2 linked regions of the Methylosinus sp. H3A genome follow. The protein of the gene in region 1 interacts with the protein of each later gene in a pairwise test. Links are inferred from orthologs where the notes say so. Each region holds a gene or a part of one and is shown in the gene's direction. Other genes may lie near its edges.

Evidence for each region.
Region 2: the proteins of dnaA (region 1) and IY145_RS20185 interact in binary tests that used the Escherichia coli proteins (3 or more experiments, as listed by UniProt). The link is inferred for Methylosinus sp. H3A from one-to-one orthologs.

Annotation. Positions count from the first base shown.
Region 1 is NZ_JADNQW010000005.1:2,796,902-2,812,017, forward strand. The notes cover bases 1,977-4,851. They hold dnaA (chromosomal replication initiator protein DnaA), read left to right. Parts: upstream 1,977-2,612; coding sequence 2,613-4,091; downstream 4,092-4,851. Other genes in these bases: IY145_RS16010 (glycosyl transferase), read right to left, coding at 4,124-4,851. In the rest of the region: IY145_RS15990 (Rrf2 family transcriptional regulator), read left to right, coding at 1-409; IY145_RS15995 (enoyl-CoA hydratase), read left to right, coding at 483-1,256; rpsT (30S ribosomal protein S20), read left to right, coding at 1,441-1,707; more of IY145_RS16010, read right to left, coding at 4,852-6,157; IY145_RS16015 (ice nucleation protein), read right to left, coding at 6,255-14,021; modC (molybdenum ABC transporter ATP-binding protein), read right to left, coding at 14,486-15,116. UniProt on the Escherichia coli protein: Plays an essential in the initiation and regulation of chromosomal replication. Binds in an ATP-dependent fashion to the origin of replication (oriC) to initiate formation of the DNA replication initiation complex once per cell cycle.
Region 2 is NZ_JADNQW010000005.1:3,714,194-3,729,334, forward strand. What follows is about bases 6,484-9,383. They hold IY145_RS20185 (replicative DNA helicase), read left to right. Parts: upstream 6,484-7,154; coding sequence 7,155-8,612; downstream 8,613-9,383. Other genes in these bases: rplI (50S ribosomal protein L9), read left to right, coding at 6,484-6,693; IY145_RS20190 (glutathione S-transferase family protein), read right to left, coding at 8,663-9,259; IY145_RS20195 (class I SAM-dependent methyltransferase), read left to right, coding at 9,311-9,383. Outside these bases: thpR (RNA 2',3'-cyclic phosphodiesterase), read right to left, coding at 12-596; IY145_RS20160 (arylesterase), read right to left, coding at 871-1,482; IY145_RS20165 (ABC transporter ATP-binding protein), read left to right, coding at 1,662-2,351; IY145_RS20170 (ABC transporter permease), read left to right, coding at 2,348-4,906; IY145_RS20175 (DUF2232 domain-containing protein), read left to right, coding at 5,071-6,081; more of rplI, read left to right, coding at 6,127-6,483; more of IY145_RS20195, read left to right, coding at 9,384-9,970; IY145_RS20200 (hypothetical protein), read right to left, coding at 10,007-10,342; IY145_RS20205 (Uma2 family endonuclease), read right to left, coding at 10,449-11,006; IY145_RS20210 (glutathione S-transferase family protein), read right to left, coding at 11,155-11,790; gyrA (DNA gyrase subunit A), read right to left, coding at 12,016-14,757. UniProt on the Escherichia coli protein: The main replicative DNA helicase, it participates in initiation and elongation during chromosome replication. Travels ahead of the DNA replisome, separating dsDNA into templates for DNA synthesis.

The DNA of each region.
Region 1 (15,116 bases):
GGCGGCGCTCGACATCGCCTTGCATGCGCGGTCGCGGCCGGTGTCGTCGCGGGCGCTGGCGGCGCGTCACGATCTGCCGCCGCGGCATCTCGAGAGCATGCTGCAGGCCATGGTGCGCGCCGGCATTCTCAAGAGCGTGCGCGGACCGGCCGGCGGCTATGAGCTGGCGCGCGAGCGCCGCCGCCTCAATGTCGGCGAGATCGTGCGCGTGGCGCTGCGGGCGGAGGAGGGGGCTATGGATGGGGAGGAGCCGCGGCTGCTGGCGCTCGCCGTCGATCCCGTATTCGCCGACGCCGAGCGCCAGGCGCTAGCCAAGCTCGATATGATCACCTTGGACGAGCTGCATGGGCAGGCGGTCGCCGCCGGACTCGGCGAGATCGAGGGGAATGACGGCGACTTCGATATTTGACGCGCATGCGGGGGGGGTCACATGGACCCCGGCCTTCGCTCGCCGAGTGATCGAGGAAACAGGAGGGCCAGCCTTGGATTATGAGACGATCAAGATCGAAACGCACGGACGCGTCGCGCTGCTGCGGCTCGACCGTCCGCGTGCGCTCAATGCGCTGAACGCCCGTTTGATCGGCGAGGTCGCCGACGCGCTGACGCATTTCGAGGCGGACCCGGAGATCGGCTGCGTCGTGCTGACCGGCTCCGCCGAAGCCTTCGCCGCGGGCGCCGACATAAAGGAGCTGCGCGACAAGACCGTCGCCGAGGCCTATCTCGACGATTTCCTGTCGCGCTGGGACGGGGTGGCCCGCGCGCGCAAGCCGGTCATCGCCGCCGTCGCCGGCTATGCGCTCGGCGGAGGCTGCGAGCTCGCCATGATGTGCGACTTCATCCTGGCCGCGGATACGGCAAAATTCGGCCAGCCAGAGATCAAGCTCGGCGTCATTCCGGGCTCCGGCGGCACCCAGCGTCTGGTGCGCTCCATCGGCAAATCCAAGGCGATGGAGCTCGTTCTGACCGGCCGGCTGATGGGCGCGGAGGAGGCCGAGCGCTGCGGCCTCGTCGCGCGCATACTGCCTGCGGACCGGCTGCTCGAAGAGGCGCTGAAGACTGCGCAGACGATCGCGGCTCTGTCGCTGCCGGCGGTTCTGATGGCGAAGGAGGCCGTCGAACGCGCCTATGAGACGCCTTTGTCGGAAGGCGTGCGTTTCGAGCGGAGATTGTTTTATTCCCTGTTCGCGACGCATGATCAGAAAGAGGGCATGACCGCCTTCATCGAGAAGCGCCCGCCGCATTTCGAGCATCGCTGAGCCGGAGCGCTTCGGCGCCGCGTCCATGCCCTATTCGCGCCGCTTGGGAGCCGCTTGGGCCGGGCATTGACGAAACGGCGTCGGCGCGCGTATAAGGCCGGCGAACTGGCCGCGATTTCGCGGCCGCTTTGCTTTTCTGGGCGGCGACCCCGCCCGCCTCGCCTCGACCGTCGAAGGAACAAAGATGGCCAACACCAGCTCGGCCAAGAAGGCCGTCCGCAAGATCGCCCGGCGCACGGCCGTCAACCGCGCGCGTCGCAGCCTGCTGCGCACGCAAGTGCGCAAGGTCGAGGAGGCGATCGCGAGCGGCGACGCCGCGACGGCGGCGGCGGTGCTCAAGAGCGTCGCTCCGGTCGTCATGCGCGCAGCGCAGCACGGCGTCATTCACAAGAATACCGCATCGCGAAAGGTCTCTCGTCTGACCGCTCGCGTGAAGGCTCTGTCGGCCTGATCTTTCCTTACGCAAATCGCGCGTTTTCAAAGCCCGGCTCAGCCGGGCTTTTTTGCGTTCTGCGTAATTCTTCGACCATCGTGAAAACCGATTCCGCTAGTCCGCGTAGTGTGAGATTTATTTTCACACGTTTTTCTTGTGCGCAGCGTATATGGTTTAAAAACAGTTAATTGCATTATAGGCCCGTTGCGCCGCCAACGCTCGGCGGGCTTGACAGGGACTCTTCGCGACGGCGCGCGCTGCAGCGCTGCAACGATCGCTCTGCGGCGCCTCGGTCGGCCGTCGATTTTTCTGAGCGGCGAATCATGACCTTATCCTGGCGAAGAGGGCCTCTGCGGCAACGATGCGGCGACGATCTGCGCATTCTGCGGCTCGACGATCGTTGCGTGCGCAAATGCCTGCGTGTAGGTTCGAAACGTGGCGTGGCGTTGCGGAGCGGCGTCGCTTAGACGGGTGAGTGAACGTATGTAGGCCTTCGGGTGACACCTTCTCTGCGATAGACTGCCGGACGCGTTCGTCGAATGCGTCGACCACACCACGAATGCATCGGCCGAATTCCCGCTGGGTGCGTTTCTGTCTGCGTATCTTCAGATCCGATTGTTAGGACCGCGACGAGCTTTCGCTCATCGCGGATGTAGGGGTGATGTGATGGCTTTTGGGCGGCGAGCCGACACGAGAACGAGCGACGACGAAGCGCAGCGCTACGACGCGCGACGTCGCAGTCGAAAGGACGGCCGAAATCCGTTCGACTTCAGCGAATGTTCCGTGGGGCCCCCTATCAGGCTGTAAGCGTCCTCTAAGCGCCGATCGCGCATATCGATCGAAACCGACCGATTCATCCGTTTCACTGTGACGACGCTGTCGAGGCGCCGCGCCTCGACTCGTCTTCAGCGCGAAAGAAAGCCATGTCCGATAATAGCGATGACCAGTCGAATTCCAGTGAACTATCGGGGGAGGACCGGCAAAAATGGGAACGTGTGCGGGGCCGGCTGCGCGCCGAGCTCGGCGAGGCGGTCTATAATTCCTGGTTCGCGCGGCTGGAGCTCGAGGGCGTGAAGGACGGAGCCGCGCTGCTGACGGTGCCGACCAAATTCTTGAAGAGCTGGATTCACTCGCATTATGCGGATCGCATCCGCACGCGGCTCTGCGCCGAATTTTCCACGCTGGAGCAGATCGTCATAGACGTGCGCTCGCCGACGCGGCGCTCGCGTCCGCGCGATGCGGACGCCGGCGCTGCGGCCGAGAAGGCGGCGCCGGCGGCGCCCGCCATCGCCGATCGCATGGAGACACAGCCCGTCAAGGCTCCGATGCGGGTTTCCGGGCGCGGCGACGCCGATTCTTTCGGCGGCTCGCCGCTCGATCGTCGTCTCTCTTTTTCGACCTTTCTCGTCGGCCCCTCCAACCAGCTCGCCTATGCGGCCGCCTGTCGCGTCGCCGACGCCCGCCCCGGCGAGCATCCGTTGTTCAATCCGCTCTACACGCATGCCGCCGTCGGACTCGGAAAGACGCATCTGCTGCAAGCAGTGGCGCGTTCCGCCAATGACAATAAGCGGCGCGTGCTCTATCTCACCGCCGAGAAATTCATGAGCGGCTTCGTCTCGGCGCTGACGCAGCAGAACTCGATCGCTTTCAAGGAGCGGCTGCGCAACATCGACGTGCTGATCATCGACGATGTGCAGTTTCTGCAGGGCAAGTCGATCCAGCAGGAGTTCTGCCATACGTTGAACTCGCTCATCGACGCCGGCAAGCAGGTCGTCGTCGCGGCCGATCGTCCGCCGTCCGATCTCGAGACGTTGGACGAGCGCGTGCTCTCGCGCTTCAAGGGCGGGCTCTGCGTCGACATCGGGCCGCTCGACGAAGAGCTGCGCGTGAAGATTTTGGAGGCGCGCATCGCCGCCACGCAGGAGGCGCAGCCCACTTTCCACGTGCCGCCGGCGGTCGTCTCCTATATCGCCAAGACGATCGTCACCAATGGCCGCGATCTCGAAGGCGCGGTCAATCGTCTGCTCGCCCATTCGACGCTGAATGGCGCGCCGCTCTGCGTCGAGACCGCCGAGAACGCCATTCGCGATCTGGTGCGCAGCCAGGAGCCCAAGCGCGTCAAGATCGACGACATTCAAAAGCTCGTCGCCAGCCACTACAACATCTCTCGCGCGGATATTCTGTCCTCGCGCCGCACCGCCAATGTCGTGCGCCCGCGGCAGATCGCCATGTATCTGTCCAAGGTGCTGACGCTGCGCTCGCTGCCGGAGATCGGTCGCCGCTTCGGCGGACGCGACCACACGACCGTGCTGCATGCCGTGCGCAAGGTCGAGGAGCTCGCCTCCAAGGACAAGAGCCTGTCCGAGGTCATAGAGCTGCTGAAGCGAATGCTCGCCGAGTGAGCGGGGGGAGTGATCGCGTCATGGCCGCGCGCTCAGCGCGGCCGCCACATGCGCGTGTCGGGCTCGATCGGATAGGCGGCGTCCCAATCCGCGAGCTTGCGCTCATAGAGCGCGCGATAATCGTCGTCGCTCACGAGCTCGATCTTCTCGAGATCGAGCTCGAGCCCGATCTCGTGATAAATGTCGAGATTGCGCAGGTCGGGCCGCGGCAATTCGCCTTGCTCGTAGTCGCGCCACATGCCGCGATAGAGCGTCTCGAGCTCACCGACGAGACGCGGCGTGTCGAACAGCAGCGAGGCGTCGCGCGCCTTCGCGAGCTTGTCGCGGACGCCGGCGAGCTTGCGCCTGTCTTTGCCGAGCTCGATGGCGAGCGCGATATAATCCTCGGCCGATGAGCAGGCGAGCTCACCGACGCCGGCGGCGCGCACCAGGCTGGCGCAGACGCGCGAGGCGAAGCTGCGGCCGGGGAAGGTGACGATCGGCACGCCCATCCACAGCGAGTCGGCGGCCGTCGTATGGGCGCCATAGGGGAAATTGTCGAGGAAGAGATCGGCGAGCGCATAGCGCGCCAAATGCTGCGGATTGGCCATTTTATCGGCGAAGACGATGCGCTCCGGCGCGACGCCGCGCGCCTTCGCCTCCGCCCGCACGCGGTCGTTGGTCTGTTCCGTGCCGGTCAAGAGCCACAGCACGCTGCCCGGAACCGCCGTCAATATGCGCGCCCAGCGGTCGAAGGTCAGAGCGGTGAGCTTCTGCATGCCGTTGAGCGAGCAATAGACGAAAGCGTCTTCCGGCAGTCTCGCCTCGGCGCGCGTCGGGCGGTTCGGCGCGACGACGCGCTTGCGGTCATTGGGCTGGTAGCAGGAAAGCCGCAGCACCTTCTCGGAATAATAGATCTCCGATCCTTCCGGGACGATCACCGGATCGGCGATGATATAATGATGATAGGGGCTGCCCATCGTGCCGGGAAAGCCGAACCAATTGACGATGATCGGCGCCGGACGCAGCGAGAACACCTTGGTGCGCGCGTCCTTGGTGTAGCCGTTGAGGTCGACGAGAATATCGATCTCGTCCTCGGCGATTTTGCGCGCGGCGGTCTCGTCGTTCATCCCATTGATGTCGGTCCAGTGATCGACGGCGGCGACGATGCGCTCGCGCGTCGGATCATTGCGCGCGATGCCGCAATAATAGGCGTGGATCTCGAAATGCGCGCGATCATGCGACTCGAGCACATCCGTCATGGCGAAGCCGACGGCGTGCTCGCGCAGATCAGAGGAGACATAGCCGATGCGTAGCTTTGTTTTGGCGGGCCTCCGCTTCGGCTCTGGCGGGAGCAGGCGACGCTCGGGCCGGCCGATGGCGCGCTTCTCGTAATGATGCGCCTTGGCGAGTTGGAACATCGGATCGTCGGCGTGATTGGCGAGCGACAGCGACGAAATGCCATTGGCGAGATCGGCGAGGCTCACGCGCTCGGAGGGCAGGACCACCGGCCATTTGCATTGCCGCTGGCGCAGCGCGATCCAATGCTGGACCACCTCCTGCCGCTTGGGGTCGATCTCGAGAATCTGTCGCAGCGCATCTTCGGCCGCCTCGTCCTTGTTGAGGCTCTCGAGCACGCGTCCGGTCTGCTGCAGCGCGCTCAGTCTGTGAGCGACCGCGTCGCCATTGATGGCGGCGGTCCGCTCGACCAGCGCCAGCCACTGCGCGACTGCCGCGCCGACCTGGCCGGAATCCTCGAGCAGCCGCCCGAGATTAATGTAGGGCGGCTGGAAATCCGGCTGGATGCGGATCGCCTCGCGCAGCGCATTGATCGCGCCGGGGCGGTCGCCCGTCTCGGACAGCGCGGTCGCAAAGTTGAAATAGGCCGCATAGACGACCGGGTCGTCCGCGTTGAAGGCGATCCAATGTTTATAGAGCTCGGCCGCCCGCCGATCGAGCCCCGCCGCTTTGAGCTGCGCTGCGGCGGTGAACAGATCGGCGATGGTCAGCTTGCGCGAGAAGGATTTTTCGATCGCGCTTTTGAATAGCGCGAGGGCAGACTCCGATTCGTTCGGCTGAGTGGTCATGTCGACGTCCATTCGAGAGGGCGGCGCCCGAGCGATCCCGCCCGAAGCGCCGTTGCGGACGCGTGACGAAGGTCACCGCGTCTCGCGCCCCTCGCCGTCAGCCGATGAGAGACACGAGCGCGATAGCTTGATCCACGGACATTGCCTGAATCTGGGTTGTCGTGAAGGCGTTGCCCTGGGTCGTGCTGAGGGCGGCGATATCGGTCGTCGTTATGCCGGCGATCGCCGTCGTCGTGAGCGCCGGAATGCCCGTCGTGCTGGTCAGAGCCGTGAAATTGGTCGTGCTCAGCGCGGTGAGCTGCGTCTTGGTGAGGCCCGCGACCTGCGTGCTGCTCAGAGCGTCGATCTCGGTCGTGGTCAGCGAATTGATCGCGGTCGCTGAGAGCGCGCCGACCTGCCCCGCAGTCAGCGCCCCGACCTGGGTCGAAGTGAGATTGCTGACCGCGGTCGCGTCCAGCCCGCCGATCTGGCTGGTCGAGAAGTCGCCGGCGTCTATGGCGTCGAGATAGGAGGCGGTCAGTCCGCCGATCTGCGTCGCGGTGAGGCCGCGGACCTGGGTGGAGGTGAGATCGGTGACCTGGGTGGTGGAGAGATTGGAGAAGGCGGTTGTGGTGAGCTTGCCGATCTGGGTGGCGGTGAGGCCGGCGAGCTGAGTGGAGGAGAAGGCCTGCACTTCGGTGGAGGTCAGCGCGCCGAATGCTGTGGCGGAGAGCGAGCCGATCTGCGTCGAGGTGAGATTGCCGACCTGGGTCGTGGAGAGATCGCCGACCGTGGTGGAGCCGAAGGCGGCGATCTGCGAGGTCGAGAAGTCGCCGGCGTCTATGGCGTCGAGATAGGAGGCGGTCAGTCCGCCGATCTGCGTCGCGGTGAGGCCGCGGACCTGGGTGGAGGTGAGATCGGTGACCTGGGTGGTGGAGAGATTGGAGAAGGCGGTTGTGGTGAGCTTGCCGATCTGGGTGGCGGTGAGGCCGGCGAGCTGGGTGGAGGAGAAGGCCTGCACTTCGGTGGAGGTCAGCGCGCCGAATGCTGTGGCGGAGAGCGAGCCGATCTGCGTCGAGGTGAGATTGCCGACCTGGGTCGTGGAGAGGTCGCCGACGGTGGTGGAGCCGAAGGCGGCGATCTGCGAGGTCGAGAAGTCGCCGGCGTCTATGGCGTCGAGATAGGAGGCGGTCAGTCCGCCGATCTGCGTCGCGGTGAGGCCGCGGACCTGGGTGGAGGTGAGATCGGTGACCTGGGTGGTGGAGAGATTGGAGAAGGCGGTTGTGGTGAGCTTGCCGATCTGCGTGGCGGTGAGGCCGGCGAGCTGAGTGGAGGAGAAGGCCTGCACTTCGGTGGAGGTCAGCGCGCCGAATGCTGTGGCGGAGAGCGAGCCGATCTGCGTCGAGGTGAGATTGCCGACCTGGGTCGTGGAGAGATCGCCGACCGTGGTGGAGCCGAAGGCGGCGATCTGCGAGGTCGAGAAGTCGCCGGCGTCTATGGCGTCGAGATAGGAGGCGGTCAGTCCGCCGATCTGCGTCGCGGTGAGGCCGCGGACCTGGGTGGAGGTGAGATCGGTGACCTGGGTGGTGGAGAGATTGGAGAAGGCGGTTGTGGTGAGCTTGCCGATCTGCGTGGCGGTGAGGCCGGCGAGCTGAGTGGAGGAGAAGGCCTGCACTTCGGTGGAGGTCAGCGCGCCGAATGCGGTGGCGGAGAGCGAGCCGATCTGCGTCGAGGTGAGATTGCCGACCTGGGTCGTGGAGAGGTCGCCGACGGTGGTGGAGCCGAAGGCGGCGATCTGCGAGGTCGAGAAGTCGCCGGCGTCTATGGCGTCGAGATAGGAGGCGGTCAGTCCGCCGATCTGCGTCGCGGTGAGGCCGCGGACCTGGGTGGAGGTGAGATCGGTGACCTGGGTGGTGGAGAGATTGGAGAAGGCGGTTGTGGTGAGCTTGCCGATCTGGGTGGCGGTGAGGCCGGCGAGCTGGGTGGAGGAGAAGGCCTGCACTTCGGTGGAGGTCAGCGCGCCGAATGCTGTGGCGGAGAGCGAGCCGATCTGCGTCGAGGTGAGATTGCCGACCTGGGTCGTGGAGAGATCGCCGACCGTGGTGGAGCCGAAGGCGGCGATCTGCGAGGTCGAGAAGTCGCCGGCGTCTATGGCGTCGAGATAGGAGGCGGTCAGTCCGCCGATCTGCGTCGCGGTGAGGCCGCGGACCTGGGTGGAGGTGAGATCGGTGACCTGGGTGGTGGAGAGATTGGAGAAGGCGGTTGTGGTGAGCTTGCCGATCTGCGTGGCGGTGAGGCCGGCGAGCTGAGTGGAGGAGAAGGCCTGCACTTCGGTGGAGGTCAGCGCGCCGAATGCGGTGGCGGAGAGCGAGCCGATCTGCGTCGAGGTGAGATTGCCGACCTGGGTCGTGGAGAGGTCGCTGACGGTGGTGGAGCCGAAGGCGGCGATCTGCGAGGTCGAGAAGTCGCCGGCGTCTATGGCGTCGAGATAGGAGGCGGTCAGTCCGCCGATCTGCGTCGCGGTGAGGCCGCGGACCTGGGTGGAGGTGAGATCGGTGACCTGGGTGGTGGAGAGATTGGAGAAGGCGGTTGTGGTGAGCTTGCCGATCTGGGTGGCGGTGAGGCCGGCGAGCTGAGTGGAGGAGAAGGCCTGCACTTCGGTGGAGGTCAGCGCGCCGAATGCGGTGGCGGAGAGCGAGCCGATCTGCGTCGAGGTGAGATTGCCGACCTGGGTCGTGGAGAGGTCGCCGACGGTGGTGGAGCCGAAGGCGGCGATCTGCGAGGTCGAGAAGTCGCCGGCGTCTATGGCGTCGAGATAGGAGGCGGTCAGTCCGCCGATCTGCGTCGCGGTGAGGCCGCGGACCTGGGTGGAGGTGAGATCGGTGACCTGGGTGGTGGAGAGATTGGAGAAGGCGGTTGTGGTGAGCTTGCCGATCTGGGTGGCGGTGAGGCCGGCGAGCTGGGTGGAGGAGAAGGCCTGCACTTCGGTGGAGGTCAGCGCGCCGAATGCTGTGGCGGAGAGCGAGCCGATCTGCGTCGAGGTGAGATTGCCGACCTGGGTCGTGGAGAGATCGCCGACCGTGGTGGAGCCGAAGGCGGCGATCTGCGAGGTCGAGAAGTCGCCGGCGTCTATGGCGTCGAGATAGGAGGCGGTCAGTCCGCCGATCTGCGTCGCGGTGAGGCCGCGGACCTGGGTGGAGGTGAGATCGGTGACCTGGGTGGTGGAGAGATTGGAGAAGGCGGTTGTGGTGAGCTTGCCGATCTGCGTGGCGGTGAGGCCGGCGAGCTGAGTGGAGGAGAAGGCCTGCACTTCGGTGGAGGTCAGCGCGCCGAATGCGGTGGCGGAGAGCGAGCCGATCTGCGTCGAGGTGAGATTGCCGACCTGGGTCGTGGAGAGGTCGCCGACGGTGGTGGAGCCGAAGGCGGCGATCTGCGAGGTCGAGAAGTCGCCGGCGTCTATGGCGTCGAGATAGGAGGCGGTCAGTCCGCCGATCTGCGTCGCGGTGAGGCCGCGGACCTGGGTGGAGGTGAGATCGGTGACCTGGGTGGTGGAGAGATTGGAGAAGGCGGTTGTGGTGAGCTTGCCGATCTGCGTGGCGGTGAGGCCGGCGAGCTGAGTGGAGGAGAAGGCCTGCACTTCGGTGGAGGTCAGCGCGCCGAATGCGGTGGCGGAGAGCGAGCCGATCTGCGTCGAGGTGAGATTGCCGACCTGGGTCGTGGAGAGGTCGCCGACGGTGGTGGAGCCGAAGGCGGCGATCTGCGAGGTCGAGAAGTCGCCGGCGTCTATGGCGTCGAGATAGGAGGCGGTCAGTCCGCCGATCTGCGTCGCGGTGAGGCCGCGGACCTGGGTGGAGGTGAGATCGGTGACCTGGGTGGTGGAGAGATTGGAGAAGGCGGTTGTGGTGAGCTTGCCGATCTGGGTGGCGGTGAGGCCGGCGAGCTGGGTGGAGGAGAAGGCCTGCACTTCGGTGGAGGTCAGCGCGCCGAATGCTGTGGCGGAGAGCGAGCCGATCTGCGTCGAGGTGAGATTGCCGACCTGGGTCGTGGAGAGATCGCCGACGGTGGTGGAGCCGAAGGCGGCGATCTGCGAGGTCGAGAAGTCGCCGGCGTCTATGGCGTCGAGATAGGAGGCGGTCAGTCCGCCGATCTGCGTCGCGGTGAGGCCGCGGACCTGGGTGGAGGTGAGATCGGTGACCTGGGTGGTGGAGAGATTGGAGAAGGCGGTTGTGGTGAGCTTGCCGATCTGGGTGGCGGTGAGGCCGGCGAGCTGGGTGGAGGAGAAGGCCTGCACTTCGGTGGAGGTCAGCGCGCCGAATGCTGTGGCGGAGAGCGAGCCGATCTGCGTCGAGGTGAGATTGCCGACCTGGGTCGTGGAGAGGTCGCCGACGGTGGTGGAGCCGAAGGCGGCGATCTGCGAGGTCGAGAAGTCGCCGGCGTCTATGGCGTCGAGATAGGAGGCGGTCAGTCCGCCGATCTGCGTCGCGGTGAGGCCGCGGACCTGGGTGGAGGTGAGATCGGTGACCTGGGTGGTGGAGAGATTGGAGAAGGCGGTTGTGGTGAGCTTGCCGATCTGCGTGGCGGTGAGGCCGGCGAGCTGAGTGGAGGAGAAGGCCTGCACTTCGGTGGAGGTCAGCGCGCCGAATGCGGTGGCGGAGAGCGAGCCGATCTGCGTCGAGGTGAGATTGCCGACCTGGGTCGTGGAGAGGTCGCCGACGGTGGTGGAGCCGAAGGCGGCGATCTGCGAGGTCGAGAAGTCGCCGGCGTCTATGGCGTCGAGATAGGAGGCGGTCAGTCCGCCGATCTGCGTCGCGGTGAGGCCGCGGACCTGGGTGGAGGTGAGATCGGTGACCTGGGTGGTGGAGAGATTGGAGAAGGCGGTTGTGGTGAGCTTGCCGATCTGCGTGGCGGTGAGGCCGGCGAGCTGAGTGGAGGAGAAGGCCTGCACTTCGGTGGAGGTCAGCGCGCCGAATGCGGTGGCGGAGAGCGAGCCGATCTGCGTCGAGGTGAGATTGCCGACCTGGGTCGTGGAGAGGTCGCCGACGGTGGTGGAGCCGAAGGCGGCGATCTGCGAGGTCGAGAAGTCGCCGGCGTCTATGGCGTCGAGATAGGAGGCGGTCAGTCCGCCGATCTGCGTCGCGGTGAGGCCGCGGACCTGGGTGGAGGTGAGATCGGTGACCTGGGTGGTGGAGAGATTGGAGAAGGCGGTTGTGGTGAGCTTGCCGATCTGGGTGGCGGTGAGGCCGGCGAGCTGGGTGGAGGAGAAGGCCTGCACTTCGGTGGAGGTCAGCGCGCCGAATGCTGTGGCGGAGAGCGAGCCGATCTGCGTCGAGGTGAGATTGCCGACCTGGGTCGTGGAGAGATCGCCGACCGTGGTGGAGCCGAAGGCGGCGATCTGCGAGGTCGAGAAGTCGCCGGCGTCTATGGCGTCGAGATAGGAGGCGGTCAGTCCGCCGATCTGCGTCGCGGTGAGGCCGCGGACCTGGGTGGAGGTGAGATCGGTGACCTGGGTGGTGGAGAGATTGGAGAAGGCGGTTGTGGTGAGCTTGCCGATCTGCGTGGCGGTGAGGCCGGCGAGCTGAGTGGAGGAGAAGGCCTGCACTTCGGTGGAGGTCAGCGCGCCGAATGCGGTGGCGGAGAGCGAGCCGATCTGCGTCGAGGTGAGATTGCCGACCTGGGTCGTGGAGAGGTCGCTGACGGTGGTGGAGCCGAAGGCGGCGATCTGCGAGGTCGAGAAGTCGCCGGCGTCTATGGCGTCGAGATAGGAGGCGGTCAGTCCGCCGATCTGCGTCGCGGTGAGGCCGCGGACCTGGGTGGAGGTGAGATCGGTGACCTGGGTGGTGGAGACTTTGGAGAAGGCGGTTGTGGTGAGCTTGCCGATCTGGGTGGCGGTGAGGCCGGCGAGCTGAGTGGAGGAGAAGGCCTGCACTTCGGTGGAGGTCAGCGCGCCGAATGCGGTGGCGGAGAGCGAGCCGATCTGCGTCGAGGTGAGATTGCCGACCTGGGTCGTGGAGAGGTCGCCGACGGTGGTGGAGCCGAAGGCGGCGATCTGCGAGGTCGAGAAGTCGCCGGCGTCTATGGCGTCGAGATAGGAGGCGGTCAGTCCGCCGATCTGCGTCGCGGTGAGGCCGCGGACCTGGGTGGAGGTGAGATCGGTGACCTGGGTGGTGGAGAGATTGGAGAAGGCGGTTGTGGTGAGCTTGCCGATCTGGGTGGCGGTGAGGCCGGCGAGCTGGGTGGAGGAGAAGGCCTGCACTTCGGTGGAGGTCAGCGCGCCGAATGCTGTGGCGGAGAGCGAGCCGATCTGCGTCGAGGTGAGATTGCCGACCTGGGTCGTGGAGAGATCGCCGACCGTGGTGGAGCCGAAGGCGGCGATCTGCGAGGTCGAGAAGTCGCCGGCGTCTATGGCGTCGAGATAGGAGGCGGTCAGTCCGCCGATCTGCGTCGCGGTGAGGCCGCGGACCTGGGTGGAGGTGAGATCGGTGACCTGGGTGGTGGAGAGATTGGAGAAGGCGGTTGTGGTGAGCTTGCCGATCTGCGTGGCGGTGAGGCCGGCGAGCTGAGTGGAGGAGAAGGCCTGCACTTCGGTGGAGGTCAGCGCGCCGAATGCGGTGGCGGAGAGCGAGCCGATCTGCGTCGAGGTGAGATTGCCGACCTGGGTCGTGGAGAGGTCGCCGACGGTGGTGGAGCCGAAGGCGGCGATCTGCGAGGTCGAGAAGTCGCCGGCGTCTATGGCGTCGAGATAGGAGGCGGTCAGTCCGCCGATCTGCGTCGCGGTGAGGCCGCGGACCTGGGTGGAGGTGAGATCGGTGACCTGGGTGGTGGAGAGATTGGAGAAGGCGGTTGTGGTGAGCTTGCCGATCTGGGTGGCGGTGAGGCCGGCGAGCTGAGTGGAGGAGAAGGCCTGCACTTCGGTGGAGGTCAGCGCGCCGAATGCGGTGGCGGAGAGCGAGCCGATCTGCGTCGAGGTGAGATTGCCGACCTGGGTCGTGGAGAGATCGCCGACCGTGGTGGAGCCGAAGGCGGCGATCTGGCTGGTCGAGAAGTCGCCGGCGTCTATGGCGTCGAGATAGGAGGCGGTCAGTCCGCCGATCTGCGTCGCGGTGAGGCCGCGGACCTGGGTGGAGGTGAGATCGGTGACCTGGGTGGTGGAGAGATTGGAGAAGGCGGTTGTGGTGAGCTTGCCGATCTGCGTGGCGGTGAGGCCGGCGAGCTGGGTGGTGCTCCAGGCCTGGACCTCGGTCGACGAGAGGCCTGCGAAAGCGGTAGCCGACAGAGCGCCGATTTGCGCGGAGGTGAGGCCTTCCGCCTGAGTGGTCGAGAGATTGCCGGCGGCGGCGCCGTCGAGGCCGGCGATCTGGGAGGTGGTCAGATTGGCGAGATTGACGGCGATGAGATCGTCGGTGCTCAGCGCATTGAGCTGCGATGTGGTGAGGCCGCGCACCTGCGTCTGGCTCAGCGAGGAAATTTGCGTCGTCGACAGATTGCTGATCGCCGTGGTGGTGAGCTTGCCGATCTGCGTGGAGGTGAGCGCGCCGATCTGCGTGGCGTCCCATCCTTGCAACTCGGTCGAGGTGAGCGCGCCGATCTGCGAGGAGGTGAACGCCGCGACCTGAGTGGCGGTGAATTCGTCGGCCTGGGTGGTGGTCAGATTGCCGATCTGCGCGAGCGAGAGGCCGGCGATGGCGTTGGCCGAGAGCGCGGCGATCTGCGTCTGCGCCAGATATTGGAGATCAGTCGAATTGAGGACGTTGAGCTGCGTCGATTTGAGCGCGGCCGCCTGCGTGGTGCTCAGCGCGGCGATGTCCGTCGTCGACAGATTGGATATGATCGTGGTTGTGAGCCCGGCAACCTGAGTGGCGGTGAGAGATGTGAAGATCGAGGTCATCGGGCGCTCCGCTTCCAATGAAGCTGTTTACGAAGAAACGAAAAGTGGGCCGGCGTACGGTTCTCGGCCCGAGCGCGGCGTCTCGGTCCGTGTCGGGCGTGAGCGGGAGACGCAGCGATGACGCGCGAGCGATCGCTCCGGCGCGAAGTGGCCGGCGGTTGTGTCTTCGTCACATGGGTTTTGGGAACACCGTCGCGCCAGGCCATGCCCTCCGGTGGAGACCTGTGAGCCGGATGGGCTCAAGGTTCCTATGCCGGGCCGGCGGCGGACAGATCATCTGTCCTGTTCGGCGCGAATACGAGACCATCCATCATCGGAGGCTTCGCGGTTCGGATAGTGGCACCCAGGTCTTAACAAACATCTAAGTGAAAGAGCTAACAAAAACTTAGCACCGAGGCTCGAGAGACGGCGGCGAGAGCGACGAAGCCGCGCAGGCGCTTGGAACACGCAGCGCCTACAGGCGGTCACGCGCTCGCGCCGAGCTCTCTCTCGTCGAGAGCGACGGATTTCACCAGCGCGAAAATTTCTGCGCCCGTGGTCAGATTCATCTCGGCGACGGAGAGCCGTGTCGCCGCCGACACGAGTCGGCCGCCGCCTTTCAACTCGATCTGCACGAAGGCGAGCGGGCTCGCATCCTCGTCTATGCCGACGATGCGCCCTTCGAGCACGGTGCGGATGCTGATGTCCTGCGGCCTGCGCCGTGCCAGCGCGACATCGGTGGCGTTGATGAGCGCGCGCACGCGCCGGTCGCCATTCGTGATATGGGCGGCGATGACGATCTCGCCCGCCGGATGCTCGAGCCGCGTCACGCCATAGCGCGGATCGAAGGCGCCGACCTGCGCCTCCAGCGCGCTGACGAGCGCGAAGCGGCCGCCTTCGACGAGCCGGCTCGCCGCGGCCAGCGTCTCCGAGGGCAGGCCCTGCGCGACGATGCGGCCGCGGTCGAGCGAGATCACCTCGTCGGCGAGGCGCAATATTTCGTCGGCCGCGTGCGAGACGAGCAGGATCGGAATGGAGAATTCATCGCGCAGCCGCTCGATCAGCGTCATGATCTCCTGGCGGCGGTCATAGTCGAGCGAGGCCATGGGCTCGTCC
Region 2 (15,141 bases), 920 kb from region 1 along the record:
CTGGCAGCGCTCTAACGATCGTAGGCGGTGAGCTCTCGCTGACCGGCGCCGACGGCCTTGCGGTCGCGCAGCGGATAGTCGGCCTCGACGATATAGGGGCCGCCCCCGACCGAATCGCGCGAGGAGAACAGCACGAAGCGCGCCGCCTCGAAGCGCATGGGCGGGAAATAGCCGCGCGTTCCGAGATAGGTCGCGACCGACGAGCAGGACGCCCCGCGCAGGCGGGCGAGCGTCACATGCGGCACGAATTTGCGCGGCTCGGGCGGAATGCCGATGCGCCGCAGCAGTCGCTCCTGCTCCGCCTGCAGCTCGGCGAGAGCCGAATCGGCGCGCGCCTTCACCACGATGGCGCGCGGTTTGTCGCCTCCGAAGCTCGACAGCTCCTCGAGCGCGATCGAGACCGGGGGCCGGCGGATCGCGGCGAGCGTCATAGCGGCGTCATGGCCGAGCGCATCGTCCACATCCCCGATGAAACGCAGGGTGATGTGATAATTTTCGGCGTCGATCCAGCGGGCTCCCGGAAGGCCTCCGCGCAGCGCGGCGAGATCGCCGGCGACGAGAGTGGGGATTTCGAGGGCGGTGAACAGTCTGGGCATCGGAGATCCTCCATCCTGGCCTCGCAAGGCGCGCGGGAGCGGGTACAGGCCGAAGTCGCTGTCTGCTCGCAGAGCCCCGGCCCGGCCGCGTCGCGGCGGAGCGAGGGGCCGATGTCGGCGCCTCCTCGCGGATCGGCGCGCCGTCTCGGGCGCGCGCAAAGGATGGTGACCGCACTATAGCCGGAATGCGACAGCTGTATCGACAAACCCGCGCGCGACGCCCGTTTTTTCTCGACGACCGAGAGTTATGCGCGACTTCGTTCCCGGCTGCGGTTCAGCGCTGCGCGGCCTCCCGGCGCTTGGATTGCAACGAATCGAGGCTCTTTTCGACGAGCGGCGCGACGCCGGCGACGATCCTCGCGACGCCCGCCCGGCTCGGATGCAGCCCGTCGACGAGAGTCATGCCCTTTTCGCCGACGACGCCGTCGAGAAAGAAGGGATAGAGCGGCAGGCCGCGCCGCGCGGCGAGCTCGGGGAAAATCGCGTCGAAGGATTTTTTGTGATCCTCGCCGAAATTGGCGTTGGCCAGCATTCCGGCGAGCAGCACGTCGAGTCCTCGCTCCTGCGCGGTGGAGACGATCTTCTCGAGGTTTGCGCGCGTCACCGCCGGCTCGAAGCCGAGCAGCATGTCATTGGCGCCGAGCTCCAGGATCAGCAGATCCCCGCCGTCGCGCAGCGCATAGGAGAGCCGGGAAACTCCGCCTCGGGTCGTGTCGCCGGAAACGGCGGCGTTGACGACGCGGGCGTCATAGCCGTCATTCTTCAGCCGCGCCTCGAGCTGCGCCGGAAAGGCGGCGTCGGCCGGAAGCTGAAAGCCCGCGCTCAGACTGTCGCCGAAGGCGACGACGCGCAGAGGCTCGGCCGCCGCAGGGCGCGCGAACGTCATCAAAAGCGCCAGAAAAGCGGCGGCGCACAGGAAAGCGGCCGGGCCGAGCGGCCGAAAGCGCGGCCGGAGACTGGAAACAGCGAGCGCCTTCGCATATGTCGGGGCGGGCGTCTGAGCCGGATCGCGGGACGCGAACCGGCGGGCGGCGCAGCGGCAAACCATTGCAGGACTCCCCCAAAGTGCAGCGGCCGGTCATCGAACTCGAGGATGTCGATCTCACCCTCGGCGCGGGCGCGGCGCGCGTCCATGTGCTCAAGAACATAAGCCTCGCGGTCGCGCGCGGCGAGGCCGTGGGTCTCGTCGGGCCCTCGGGCTCCGGGAAATCCACATTGCTGATGACGCTCGCCGGCCTCGAGCGGCCCGATTCCGGCAAGGTGCTCGTCGACGGGAGCGATCTCGCTCGCCTCGACGAAAACGCCTTGGCGCGGTTCCGCGGAGGGAAGATAGGGGTCGTCTTCCAGTCTTTCCAGCTCATCGCCACGATGACGGCGCTGGAGAATGTCGCCGTTCCGCTGGAGCTCGCCGGCCGCGCCGACGCTTTCGAGCGCGCGGGGCGCGAGCTCGAGGCTGTCGGCCTCGCTCATCGTCTCTCGCATTATCCGTCGCAAATGTCCGGCGGCGAGCAGCAGCGCGTCGCGCTCGCGCGGGCCCTCGCCCCCGATCCCGTCATCCTCGTCGCCGACGAGCCGACCGGCAATCTCGATTCGGAGACCGGCGCGGCCATCGTCGATCTGATCTTCGCGCAAAAGGCGCGGCGCTCGGCGACGCTCGTGCTGGTGACCCACGATCCTTCGCTGGCCGCCCGCTGCGACCGCGCCGTGCGTCTGCGCTCCGGCCGCATCGACGGCGAAGAGGCGCAGGCGTCATGAAGCGCGGCCTCGTCTCGCGGCTGCCGTTGGCGCTACGTTTCGCTCTGCGCGATCTTTCCGGCGATCTGCGCGGCTTCGGCGTCTTCATCGCCTGCATCGTCATCGGCGTCGCCGCGATTTCCGGCGTCGGCGCCGTGTCGCGCTCGCTCGCGGAGGGTCTCGCCCGCGAGGGGCGCACGATTTTGGGCGGCGACGTCTCCGTCGCGACCACCATGCGGCGCCTCGCGCCGCAGGAGCGCGAATTTTTCGAGCGCTACGGCCGCGTCTGCGAAATCGCGCTGATGCGCGCCATGGCCCGCGCCGTCGACGGCGAGGCGACGCTTGTCGAAATCAAGGCCGTCGATTCCGTCTATCCGGGCGCCGGCGCGGTGGAGCTCGCTCCGGCGCGGCCGCTGGCCGAGGCGCTGCGCCAGGGCGATGGCGCATTCGGCCTCGTCGCCGATTCGACGCTGATCGCCCGGCTGGATTTAAAAATCGGCGATAAGGTGAAGATCGGCGCCGCCGCCTTCACGCTGACGGCCGAGCTCGCGAGCGAGCCCGACAAGCTCGCCGGCGGCTTCGGATTCGGCGCGCGGGTGCTGATGAGCCAGGACGCCCTGCGGGCGACCGGGCTCGTTCAGCCTGGCGCGGTGGCGCGCTGGCTCACCCGAATCTCGCTCGGCGGCGCCGGCGCGGTCGCCAGCGACGCGGAGGTCGAGCGTTTCGTGACGGCGCTGACGGCGGCCTTTCCGGACGCCGGCTGGGATTTGCGCAAGCGGGACGCCGTCTCCCCGCAATTCTCGCGCAATCAGGAGCGCTTCACCCAGCTGCTGACGCTGGTCGCGCTGACGGCGCTGGTGGCGGGCGGCGCGGGCGTCGCCAACGCCGTCGCCGGCTTCGTCGCCAAAAAGCGCGACGCTTTCGCGATAATGAAGGCGCTCGGCGCGCCGGCCTCGCGCGTCTTCGTGATGGCGCTGGTCGAAGTCCTGCTCGTCGCCGGCCTCGCCGTCGTCGGCGGCCTCGCTCTCGGCGCGACCTTCCCCTATCTCGCCGATTTCGCTCTTTCGGCGTCCGTCCCCCTGCCCTTTTCGCCCTCGGTCGACGCGCGCTCGCTCGGCGTCGGCGCGGCCTATGGGCTGCTGGTGGCGCTGATCTTCGCGCTGCCGCCGCTCGGCCGGGCCTATGGGACGCCGGTCGCCCGCCTGTTGCGCGACGAGGCCGAGGAGAAAGCCCCGCCGCGCGGTTTTCTGCTCGCATCTTTCGCCGCGGCTACGGCGCTCATCGTTCTGGTGATGGTCTCCGCTGGCGACAAGAAGCTCGCCGCGACCTATATCGTCGCCACGGCGGCGGCCTTTGCGCTGCTGCGCGGCGTGGCGGCGCTGGTCGTTCGCGCGGCGCGACGAATCTCCCATGTGCCCGATGCGCGTCTTCGCCATGCGATCGGCAATATCCGCCGGCCGAAGAGCCTCGCCGCCACATTGATCGTCTCGATCGGCGTCACGCAGACGCTGCTGGTCGCGCTGGCGCTGATCGAAGGCTCGATCCACGCCGAATTGTTCCAGGCGCAGAAGAGCCGCACGCCGAGCTTTTATTTCGTCGACGTCGCCAAGGAGCAGGTCGACGAATTCACGCCTTTCCTCGCCTCCTTCGCCGCCGACTCCCGAGTCGAGCATGTGCCGATGATGCGCGGCCGCATCGTCGCCGTGAAAGGCGTCCGCGCCGAAAATTTGAAGCCGCCGGAGGAGATCGCCTGGGCGCTCGAGGGCGACCGCGGCGTCACTTTCTCCGCCGCGCCGCCGAAGGGCTCGGACATCGTGGCCGGCGGCTGGTGGGGGACGGAGCGGAGCGGCCCTCCCCTCGTCTCGCTGGAGGCGCGCGTCGCCGAAGGGCTCGGAGTCGAAATCGGCGATGAGATGGTCGTCAATGTGCTCGGCCGCGACGTCGCGGCGCGCGTCGCCAATCTGCGCCGCGTCGATTGGCGCAGCTATGGCATCAATTTCATGATGGTGTTCTCGCCGGACGCCTTCGCCGACGCGCCCTATTCGGAAATTTTCACCGTCGCTTTCGCCGATCGCGACGATCCGGTTCGCGACAAGCGACTCGTGCGCGAAGTTGCGGCGCGCTTTCCGCAGGTCGCGGCGCTGAGGGTCAAGGACGCGTTGGAGGCGGTGGAGAAGATCGCCGATCAGCTCACCTTCGCCGCGCGCGCCGCCGCCGGCCTCGCCATCGTCACGGCGGCGCTGGCGCTCGGCAGCGCAGTGGCGGCGAGCCAGCGCGGCCGCCAGCGCGACGCCATCGTGCTGAAGACGCTCGGCGCGACGCGCGGCTGGCTGACCAGCGCTTTTGCGCTGGAGTTCGCGCTGCTCGGGATCGTGGCCGGGATATTCTCTGTCGTCGCAGGCGCGGGCGCGGCAGGCTTCATCCTGGTGGCGTTGATGAAAATGGAGTTCGTCTTTCTGCCCTGGCCCGTCGCTCTGACGACGCTCGGCGCGCTGGTCTTCGCCGTCGTCCTCGGCCTCGCGGGAAGCTGGCGCGCGCTCGGAGAGAAGCCGGGCCCCGCTCTGCGCCGCCAATAGCGCGGAAAAAGCCCCGACGGCGACGTTTTCGGCCGCCGGAAGCGGCTTTTTCGTCGCGCTGCCCTTGCCGGAAGAGATCGGCCGCCTTAAAAGGCGGGCTTCGCCGGCGTTCAGGGGGCTGGACGCGAGATGATCGTGCTCGCCCTCGAACAAGCGTAGAGCCCATGCCCCAGCTTTTACCCGAACGCAAGAAACTGCCCGTTCCCGACAACGGCGATTTTTCGCTGCCGCAGATCTTCGCCTCGCTCGGCGGAGGGCTCGCGGGCGCGGCCGTGTTCGCGGTCATCACCAAGGGCACTTCGGCGGCGGTTTTGTTCGCCTTTCTCGCGCCATTGCCGATTTTGATCGTCGCGCTGGGCTTCGGCCTTCGCCACGGCGCGACCTCGGCCCTCATCGCGACCGGCCTGCTGTCGATCTGGCCCAATCCGATCTTCGGCCTCGTCTACGCCTTGCTCGTCGGCGTTCCGGCGCTCGCCGCCGCCTATGTCGCAGCCGGAGCGCCCTGGCGCAGGCGCGAGCTCGTGACCGCGCATGTGCCGGCCTGGGCGGTTCTCGCCGCCGGCGGCGTGGTGGCGGCGGCGGTTTCCATCGCGGTCACGATCGCTGCGATTCGTTTCGGCGGCCTCGACGAGGCGCTCAATCCGCTGCGCGCCCGCGCCTTCATGGCGATCGAGGATCTGGTGCGGACGCAAGAGCTCGGCGACAAGCTCGATCCGAGCCAGCTCTCGGCGCTCGTCGTCTTCGCCTTCCCGGCGACTCTCGCCGCGCTGACGCTGCTCAGCCACACGCTCAATCTCTGGGGCGCTGGCCTGCTGGCGCGCGCGTCGGACGCGCTCTCGCGTCCCTGGCCGGACATCGCGCAGGAATTCGTGCTGCCGCGCACGGTCGCCGGGCTGTTCCTCGTCGCAGCCGCCGTGGCCTTCCTCGGCGATCTTCCCGGCGAGATCGGACTTGTTTTCGCCGAGACGCTCGGCCTCGCTCTGGCGATGCAGGGGCTAGCGGTCGTTCACGCCCTGCTGCGCGGGACGCGCGTCGGCGGCGTTTCGCTCATCGTCATCTATATCGTCATCGGCCTGTTCGCTTGGCCGATCGTCCTGTTCACCGTGATCGGCGTCGTCGACGCGGTGTTTTCGTTCCGTAGCCGCAAGCAGGCGGCGCAGGCGCGGCGCGGCTGAGATCGCTGCGGTAAAATTCGAGAGAGACACGAGGAGATAGAACCCATGGTCGATGTCATTCTGCTGGAGCGCGTGGCCAAGCTCGGCCAGATGGGCGACACCGTTCGCGTGCGCGACGGCTATGCGCGCAACTTCCTGCTGGCGCGCGGCAAGGCGCTGCGCGCCACCGAGAACAACAAGAAGCATTTCGAGACGCAGCGCGCCCATATCGAGGCGCACAACCTCACCGCTCGCAAGGAGGCCGAGGCCGTCGCCGAGAAGCTCGAGGGGCAGACCTTCGTCATCATCCGCCAAGCGGGCGAGAGCGGCCATCTCTATGGCTCGGTGGCGACGCGCGACATCTCCGACGCGGCGACCGCGGGCGGCTTCACGCTCAACCGCAGTCAGGTCGATCTGCAACATCCGATCAAGGCGCTCGGCCTGCATAATGTGCCGGTGCATCTGCATCCCGAGATCGAGGTGAAGATCATCGTCAACGTCGCCCGCTCCGCCGAAGAGGCCGAGCGCCAGGCGCGCGGCGAGGCCGCCGCCACCCGCGAGGAGACGACGCTCGACGATCTCGGCCTCGAGGTCGGCGCGGCGCTGGCCGAGGCCGGCGACGTCGAGCTCTGATCGCTCGCGACCGATTCTGCTCAATTTAAAAAAGGCCGGAGGCGCTCGCGTCTCCGGCCTTTTTCATAGGCCGGCGATTCGGCGTGGCGAAATTGCCACACACAATCGATTTTACGTGAGCGCGCCGAAAGATGCGCCGCGCATGTGGAAATGACTCACAAAGACGCCGCTCGCGCATTGGAAGGGCCGCGCGCGATCTTTGCCATTGGCGCCGCTCTCCGCTTCGGGCAATGTCGCGGCCGTTCTCGAGTGCCTGTCGCAACGCGTTCAAGTGCATCGAAGACATCCATCAGAGGCAATCAGGCGAACGGCCGGGCTGAGCGTCCCCGAGATGGGGATGATCTCCTCCCGATCGCCATCCGCGCTCGACCTCCTCTCCCGAGGGGACACGGAGCTCCGGCCTTCTGCGCGATGTCGTCGTCGCTGTGATTACCCCGCTATGTTCCGTTCCCGAGAGAGAAATGCTCGACCAGCCCGCCTATCGCACGCCGCCCCATAATATCGAAGCCGAGCAGGCGCTGCTCGGCGCCATTCTCGTCAACAATGACGCATTCGATCGCGTCTCGGATTTTCTGCGGCCGGACCATTTCTCCGAGGAGCTGCACAGGCGCATCTTCGAGGTTTCCTCGCAGATCATTCGCGCCGGCCGCGTCGCCACCGTCGTGACGCTGAAGACGCATCTCGGCGATGTGGAGCTGCCCGGCGGCGTGACGATGCAGGCCTATCTCGCGCGATTGGCGCGCGAGGCGACGACGATCATCAACGCCGAGGATTATGGCCGCACGATCCATGATCTCTCCGTGCGGCGGGAGCTGATCGTCATCGGCGAGGATATCGTCAACGCCGCCTTCGACGCGGCGGTCGATCAGGCGCCGCGCCTACAGATCGAGGAGGCCGAGCGCAAGCTCTACGCCGTCGCCGAGACCGGCCGCTATGACGGCGGCTTCCAGCGTTTCGCCGAGGCGCTCGCCACCGCCATGGATATGGCGAGCAGCGCCTATCAGCGCGACGGCCACCTCTCCGGCATAGCGACAGGGCTCGTCGATCTCGACGAGAAGATGGGCGGGCTGCAGAAATCCGATCTCATCATCGTCGCCGGCCGTCCCGGCATGGGCAAGACGGCGCTCGCCACCAACATCGCCTTCAACATCGCCAAGGCCTATGTGTCCGAGCAACAGCCGGACGGCTCGGCAAAGACGGTGAATGGCGGCATCGTCGGCTTCTTCTCGCTCGAAATGTCGGCCGAGCAATTGGCGACGCGCGTCATCGCCGAGCAATCCGGCGTGCCCTCCTATAAGATTCGCCGCGGCGACATCAACGAGGATGATTTCCGCCGCATCGCCGAGGCGGCGCGGGAGATGCAGAGCGTCCCCTTCTTCATCGATCAGAGCGGCGGCATCTCCATCGCGCAGCTCATCGCGCGGGCGCGACGCCTCAAACGCCAGCGCGGGCTCGATCTGCTCGTCGTCGACTATCTGCAGCTGCTCTCCGGCTCCAAGTCACGCAATGAAAATCGCGTGCAGGAGCTGACCGAGATCACCACGGGCCTCAAGGCGCTGGCCAAGGAACTGGCCGTGCCGGTCATCGCGCTCTCGCAGCTCTCGCGTCAGGTCGAGAGCCGCGACGACAAGCGCCCGCAGCTCTCTGACCTGCGCGAATCCGGCTCGATCGAGCAGGACGCCGACGTGGTGATGTTCGTCTATCGAGAAGAATATTACCTGCGCAATCGCGAGCCGCGCGAGGGCACGGAAGAGCATATCGCCTGGCAGAACGAGATGGAGCGCGTGCATGGACGCGCCGAAGCGATCCTCGGCAAGCAGCGCCACGGGCCCACAGGCACGGTCACGCTCGCCTTCGAGGCGGAGGTGACGCGCTTCTCCAATCTCGCCGAGGAGGACAAGCTGCCGGCGCGGATGTGAGGCCACTTCGCGCCTTGGCGGCGCGTTTCGCCGCCAAGGCGCGAAGGCGATCAGGAAACGCGCGTCGCCTCGTAGGCCGGAACCTCGCGAGAGAAAGCGTCGAGCCAGGCGACGAGCGCGGGATGTTTCGCGCGCCAGGCGCCTTCGAAGCGCAGGTCCAGATAGCCGAGCGCGGCGGCGACGGCCACATGACCGATCGTGACCGGGCCCGCCGGCGGATCGGCGTCGAGCGCTGCGAGGACGCGCTCCACCTTGCCGGTCTGCAGCGCGATCCAATCGGACGAACGCAAAGGCTCCGGCCGCGTCGCCTCGTAACGGATCAGCAGCGCCGCGTCATTGATCCCGTCGCCGAGCGATTGCAGCGTCAGCGCCGCGATGCGCGCGGCGGGATCGGCCGGAAAGAGCTTTCCGCCGCCGGCGAGAAGGTCGAAATATTCGCAGATCACGCGGCTGTCGTAGAGCGTCTCGCCACTGTCGAGAATCAGCGTCGGCACTTTGCCGAGTGGGTTCTGCTCGCGCAGCGTGTCGGCGGGATTGGTCGTGTCGGCGCCGACGAGCTCGAGGCCGGAGCCGAAGCCGAGCAGCTCGGCGACGATGCGCGCTTTGCGGGCGTAGGGCGAGGCGGCGGAATAGCGTAGAATGGGCATTGGTTCCTTCCCGTCGAACAGGCGGTGGGCGAGCAATAGGACGTTACGCAGATGACCGCCAGTCCCGAGCAGATCGCCGCCGGCCAAGCCGTCTATACGCCTGCCGTTCTCCGGCTCTATGACATGCTCGTCCTCGGCCTCTCCAACCGCTTCATCTGGAAATGTCCGACGCCGCGCCTGCGCGCGCTTTATGATCTCCACGCGTCGGGCAATCATCTCGACGTCGGAATCGGCACGGGATATTTCCTCGACCATTGTCGCTTTCCGGTCGCCGCGCCGCGCGTCGCGCTCATGGATTTGAACCCGGACGCGCTTCGCTTCGCGGCGGAGCGCATCGCGCGTTTTTCGCCGCAGACCTATCGCCGCAATGTTCTGGAGCCGATCGCTTTCGACGCGCCGAAATTCGATTCCGTCGGCGTCAATTATCTCTTGCATTGCCTTCCCGGCGCGATCACCGAAAAGGCCGTCGTCTTCGATCATCTGAAGGCGCTGACGAATGACGGCGCCGTCTTTTTCGGCTCGACCTTGCTGCAAGGCGGCGTCGAGCGCTCCGCCGCCGCGCGGCGGCTGATGGCGTTCTACAATCGCAAGGGCGTGTTCTCGAACAGGGCCGACGATTTCGACGGTCTGCGCTATGCGCTCGAGCGGCGCTTTCGCAATGTCGAGATCGACATTGTCGGCTGCGCCGCCCTCTTCATCGCGCGCGATTGAATGGACGCGCGAGCCTCGCGGCTCGCGCGCGCCGGCTCACTCGTAGATCGCGCTCAGCACCACATGGAATTTGGCGACGCTATTGCCGATATTCTTGATCTCGTAATGGATCTCGGTCTCGTCCTTGGTGTCGACGGTCTGTGACTGCGGGTTCGGCTTGATCTCCGTCACCGTGTAATGACGCCAAACGCGCGTCACCTCGAGCGACGTGTCCTGCGTGAAGCCGCTAGCGGTGCTGCCGGTGGCGAAGGGCACGGCCTGCGCATCCCACACCGCGTTGAAGGGCGAGGCGTTGTTCCACCAGCCATGAACCGTCGCGCCAGGCGCGAGGGTATGCTCGGTCTTCGTATCGATGAAAAGCACTTTCGACATTTTCAATCTCCTTTTGTGAAACCGCCGCGTGAAAGAAATGCGATCGGATGCAGAGGAGATTAGGCGCAGCGCTCGCATGAGGCTGTGCGCGCCGACACAGGGGCGTTCAGCGCGCTTCGCCGTAGACGGCCGAGAGCGGAAAGGAGAGACCGGGCGGGTCGAGCTGTATATCGCCCTCGCGAATGACGCGCGTCAGTATATCGCCGCCCTGCCCGCGGCGATGATGGATGACGAGCGGCGAATCTGGATCGAAGATGAGATAATGCGCGACGCTCGCGATGCGGAAATATCCCTCGAGCTTGCCGAGAACGTCATTGCGTCCGGTGGATGGCGACAGCACTTCGACAACGACGAGCGGGCTTTCGACGAGCAGCGCGTCTGGCGGAAGCTCGGGACCGCAATAAAGCTGCGCATCGGGCTCGAAGACGGTGGCGGCGTCGACGCGCACGGCGACTCCGTCCGGGAGAACATGGCAAGGCGCCCCGGCCCGGCGGACGGCGTCCTGCAAGGCGAGCGCAGCAGCGAGCTTCGCCTTCGCATGGGCGACGCGCTCCGACGCCTGAGCGAAGACTTCGCCGTCGACGAGCTCATAGCGGCCGGGCCGACCTTCGGCCCAGACGACGAACTCCTCGGCTGTCATCTTCGTCTTCGGCAGCGCGTTCATGAGACCGATCCTAGCGCGTTTCCAGCCGAAGGGAACACCGGTTCGGCGTTGGAAAGGCGCCAAAACAAAAGCCTAGAGAGTCATTCCGTGTTTCAATGAAACACGGAATGACTCTATCCCAATTTCGCCCCTCGCGCCATTCGGCGTCTCAGCCTTTCAGATCGTCGAAGGGCACCATCACATGCTGGCGATAGGCGGGCCGTTCGCAAAGGCGCGCATGCCAAGCCTCGACATTGGGAAGCGAGGGCCGCTCTATGTCGAGCGCGAAATAGCGAAACAAAGTCGTTCCGGCGGGGATATCCGCGAGGGTGAGATCGTCGCCGGCGAGGAAAGGGCGATCCGCGAGCCAGCTATCGAGAAATTGATAATGCTGCGCGCAACGCGTGACGGCGGCGCGGATCGCCGGCCAATCGCGCTTGTCTTCCGGCGTGCGGTAATAGGCCACGAAAACGCCGTCGACGAAGGCCGGCTGCAACGACGATTGCGCCCAGTCCATCCAGCGATCGAGATGAGAGCGCGCGGCCGGATCGGACGGCCAGAATGCTTCGCCGCCATGGCGCGCGGCCAGATAGCGCAAGATTGCATGAGACTCCCAGACGACGACGCCCTCGTCGTCGATGACCGGAATGCGGCCATGCGGATTGCGCGCGCGAAATTGCGGATCGTCGAGGCCGCCGAAGGCGCCGCCGAGCGGCACATGGGCGTGATCGAGCCCGAGCTCGCCGACGAGCCACATGACTTTCTGCACATTGAAGGAGTTGCGCCGTCCCCAGATCGTGAGCATGCGTTTTTCCCCCTCTTGGACAAGCTGCGTGACGAGACGAGTCTAGACGGATGCGCGCGCGAGCGCCATTGACGCCGGGTTGCGTTTGTCGAAGGGCCGAGGCGGCGATCGGACGCAGCGCAAAAAAAATCGGAGCGCGCCCCCGCGCGAAAATTCCATGAAAAAACACCGCGTTTCGCCGAAACTCGATCTCGGCGAAACGCTGTCGTCGACGAAATCCGAGGCTCAGCCCGCCTCGGGGCCCGCCTCTTCCTCCGCCTCGCCCGCATCGGCCAAATGCTCGACCGAGACGACGCGCTCGCCCTCCGCCGTGTCGAAGACGATGACGCCCTGCGTGCCGCGGCCGGCGATGCGTATGCCCTCCACCGGGCAGCGGATGAGCTGACCGCCGTCGGTCACCAGCATGATCTCGTCGCCCCGGCCCACGGGGAAGGAGGCGACGAGCTTGCCGTTGCGGGCGTTCACCGCCATGGCGACGATGCCTTTGCCGCCGCGTCCGGTGATGCGATATTCGAAGGAGGAGCTGCGCTTGCCATAGCCGTTCTCGGAGACGGTCAGGATGATCTGCTCCGCCTGCTCCATCTCGCGGAAGCGCGCTTCCGTCAGCTCGATCGCGGTCGAGGCCTCCTCAGTCTCCGCCGCGCCCTCCTCCGCGCCTTCCGCTCCCGCATTGCGTCGCTGAGCGGCGGCGCGCTTGAGATAGGCCGCGCGCTCGTCGCCGACCGCCTCGAAGTGGCGCAGGACCGACATCGATATCACGCGATCGTCGTCGGCGAGCGCGATGCCGCGCACGCCCATGGAGGTGCGCCCTTGGAAGACGCGCACATCGCTCACCGGGAAGCGGATGCACTGCCCCTCGCGCGTCGTCAGCAGAATATCCTCCTGCTCCGCCGCGGTGGCGACATCGACGATGGCCTCGCCTTCGTCGAGCTTCATGGCGATGATGCCGGAGCGGCGCACGTCGGAGAAATCCGAGAGCTTGTTGCGCCGCACCGTGCCGCCCGTCGTCGCGAATATGGCGTCGAGCGTCGCCCAGCTCGACACGTCCTCCGGCAGCGGCATGATGGTGGTGATGCGCTCCCCCTGCTCGAGCGGCAGAAGATTGACCAGCGCCTTGCCACGCGCCTGCGGAGCCGCCAGCGGCAGACGCCACACTTTCTCTTTGTAGGCGCGGCCGAGCGAGGAGAAGAACAGCACCGGCGTATGCGTCGAGGCGACGAAGAGGCGCTGGACGAAATCTTCTTCCTTCGTCTGCATGCCGGAGCGACCCTTGCCGCCGCGCCGCTGCGCGCGATAGGTCGAGAGCGGCACGCGCTTGATGTAGCCGGCGTGCGAGACCGTGACGACCATGTCCTCTCGCGCGATCAGATCCTCGTCCTCGACGTCGCCGTCTCCATCGACGATCTGCGTGCGGCGGGGCGTCGAATATTGCTCCTTGACCGCGATCATCTCGTCCTTGACGATCCCGAACAGTTTTTCGCGCGAGCGCAAAATCTCGAGATATTCGGCGATCTCGACGGCGAGCTTGTTCAGCGCCTCGGCGATCTCCTCGCGGCCGAGAGCGGTGAGGCGCTGCAGGCGCAGTTCCAGTATGGCGCGCGCCTGCGCCTCGGAAAGGCGGATCGCGCCATCCTCGGAGAGCACATGCCGCGGATCGGCGATCAGCGCGACGAGCGGCGCCATGTCCTTGGCCGGCCATTCGCGCTCCATCAGCGCCTCGCGCGCCGTGGCGGCGTCGGCCGAGGTGCGGATGAGGCGGATGACCTCGTCGATATTGGCGACGGCGATAGCGAGGCCGACCTGCAGATGCGCCGCGTCGCGCGCCTTGGCGAGGCGGAATTTCGTGCGCCGCGTGACGACCGTCTCACGGAAATCGACGAAGGCGACGAGCACGTCCTTCAGCGTCAGCAGCTCCGGCCGGCCGCCATTGAGCGCGATCATATTGACCGGGAAGCTCGATTGCAGAGCCGTATGGCGCCAGAGCTGGTTCAGCACCACATCCGCCACCGCGTCGCGCTTCAGCTCGACGACGATGCGCATGCCTTGGCGATCGGATTCGTCCCGGAGATCGGAAATGCCTTCGATCTTCTTCTCCCGGACGAGCTCGGCGATGCGCTCGATCAGCGCAGCCTTGTTCACCTGATAGGGAATCTCGGTGAAGATGAGCGCCTCGCGCTCCTTGCGCAAAGTCTCGATCTCGGCCTTGGCGCGCATGATGATCGAGCCGCGCCCGGTCGAATAGGCGTTGCGAATGCCGCCGCGCCCCAGAATCGTCGCCGCCGTGGGGAAATCCGGGCCGGGCACGATCTCCATCAGCTCAGCGACGGTCATGTCGGGCCGGTCGATCAGCGCGATGGCGGCGTCGATCACTTCGCCGAGATTGTGCGGCGGAATATTCGTCGCCATGCCGACGGCGATGCCGCCGGCGCCATTGACGAGCAGATTGGGGAAGCGCGCCGGAAGGACGGTCGGCTCCATCTCCTTGTCGTCATAATTCGGCTTGAAATCGACGGAGCCTTCATCGAGGTTCTCGAGCAGCGCCAGCGCCGGCTTGGCGAGGCGCGACTCGGTGTAACGCATGGCCGCCGGCGGGTCGTTGTCGACGGAGCCGAAATTGCCCTGCCCGTCGATGAGCGGCAGCCGCATCGAGAAGGGCTGCGCCATACGCACCAGCGCGTCATAGATCGCGGCGTCGCCATGCGGGTGATATTTACCCATGACGTCGCCGACGATGCGCGCCGATTTCACGTAAGGCTTATCGGGCGTATGGCCGTTCTCGTGCATGGAGAACATGATGCGCCGATGCACGGGCTTCAGACCGTCGCGCACATCCGGCAGAGCGCGGCTCACGATCACGCTCATCGCGTAATCGAGATAGCTGCGCTTCATCTCGTCGGCGATCGAAACCGGGCGAATATCGGAGCCGGGCGGGGTCGGTCCAGTGTCGTCTGTGTCGTTCTCGGCCAATGGCTCGCCAATCCGATGGATCGTCCAGCGCCCGCCGCGGCGAAAACCTGCCGCGGCGCTTCAGCGCCGGCTCTGTGGAGTGAGCGTCGTCTCATCGTCGACCCGTCTCGCCGACGAAGGTGAGGCGAGTTGTAGATTCGCCGCTCGAGAGAGAGGCGGGCCGCGGAGGTCGCGCTCGCAGGACGTTTCGAACGAGGCGCGCCGGACAGGAGCCTTTCAGCAGCCGTCGACAACGCTCGAAACCGCCTTTTTCCTATAGGCGATTCTTGTCTGCGACGCCAGTTTGCCCGGGCCTGCCGCCCCGCGGTTCCTCTCGGAGAAACACGGGTTTAGAAAAGTTCTTCAAATCATTTCCGATTCATTTTCGTTCCAATTGGTTTCGCT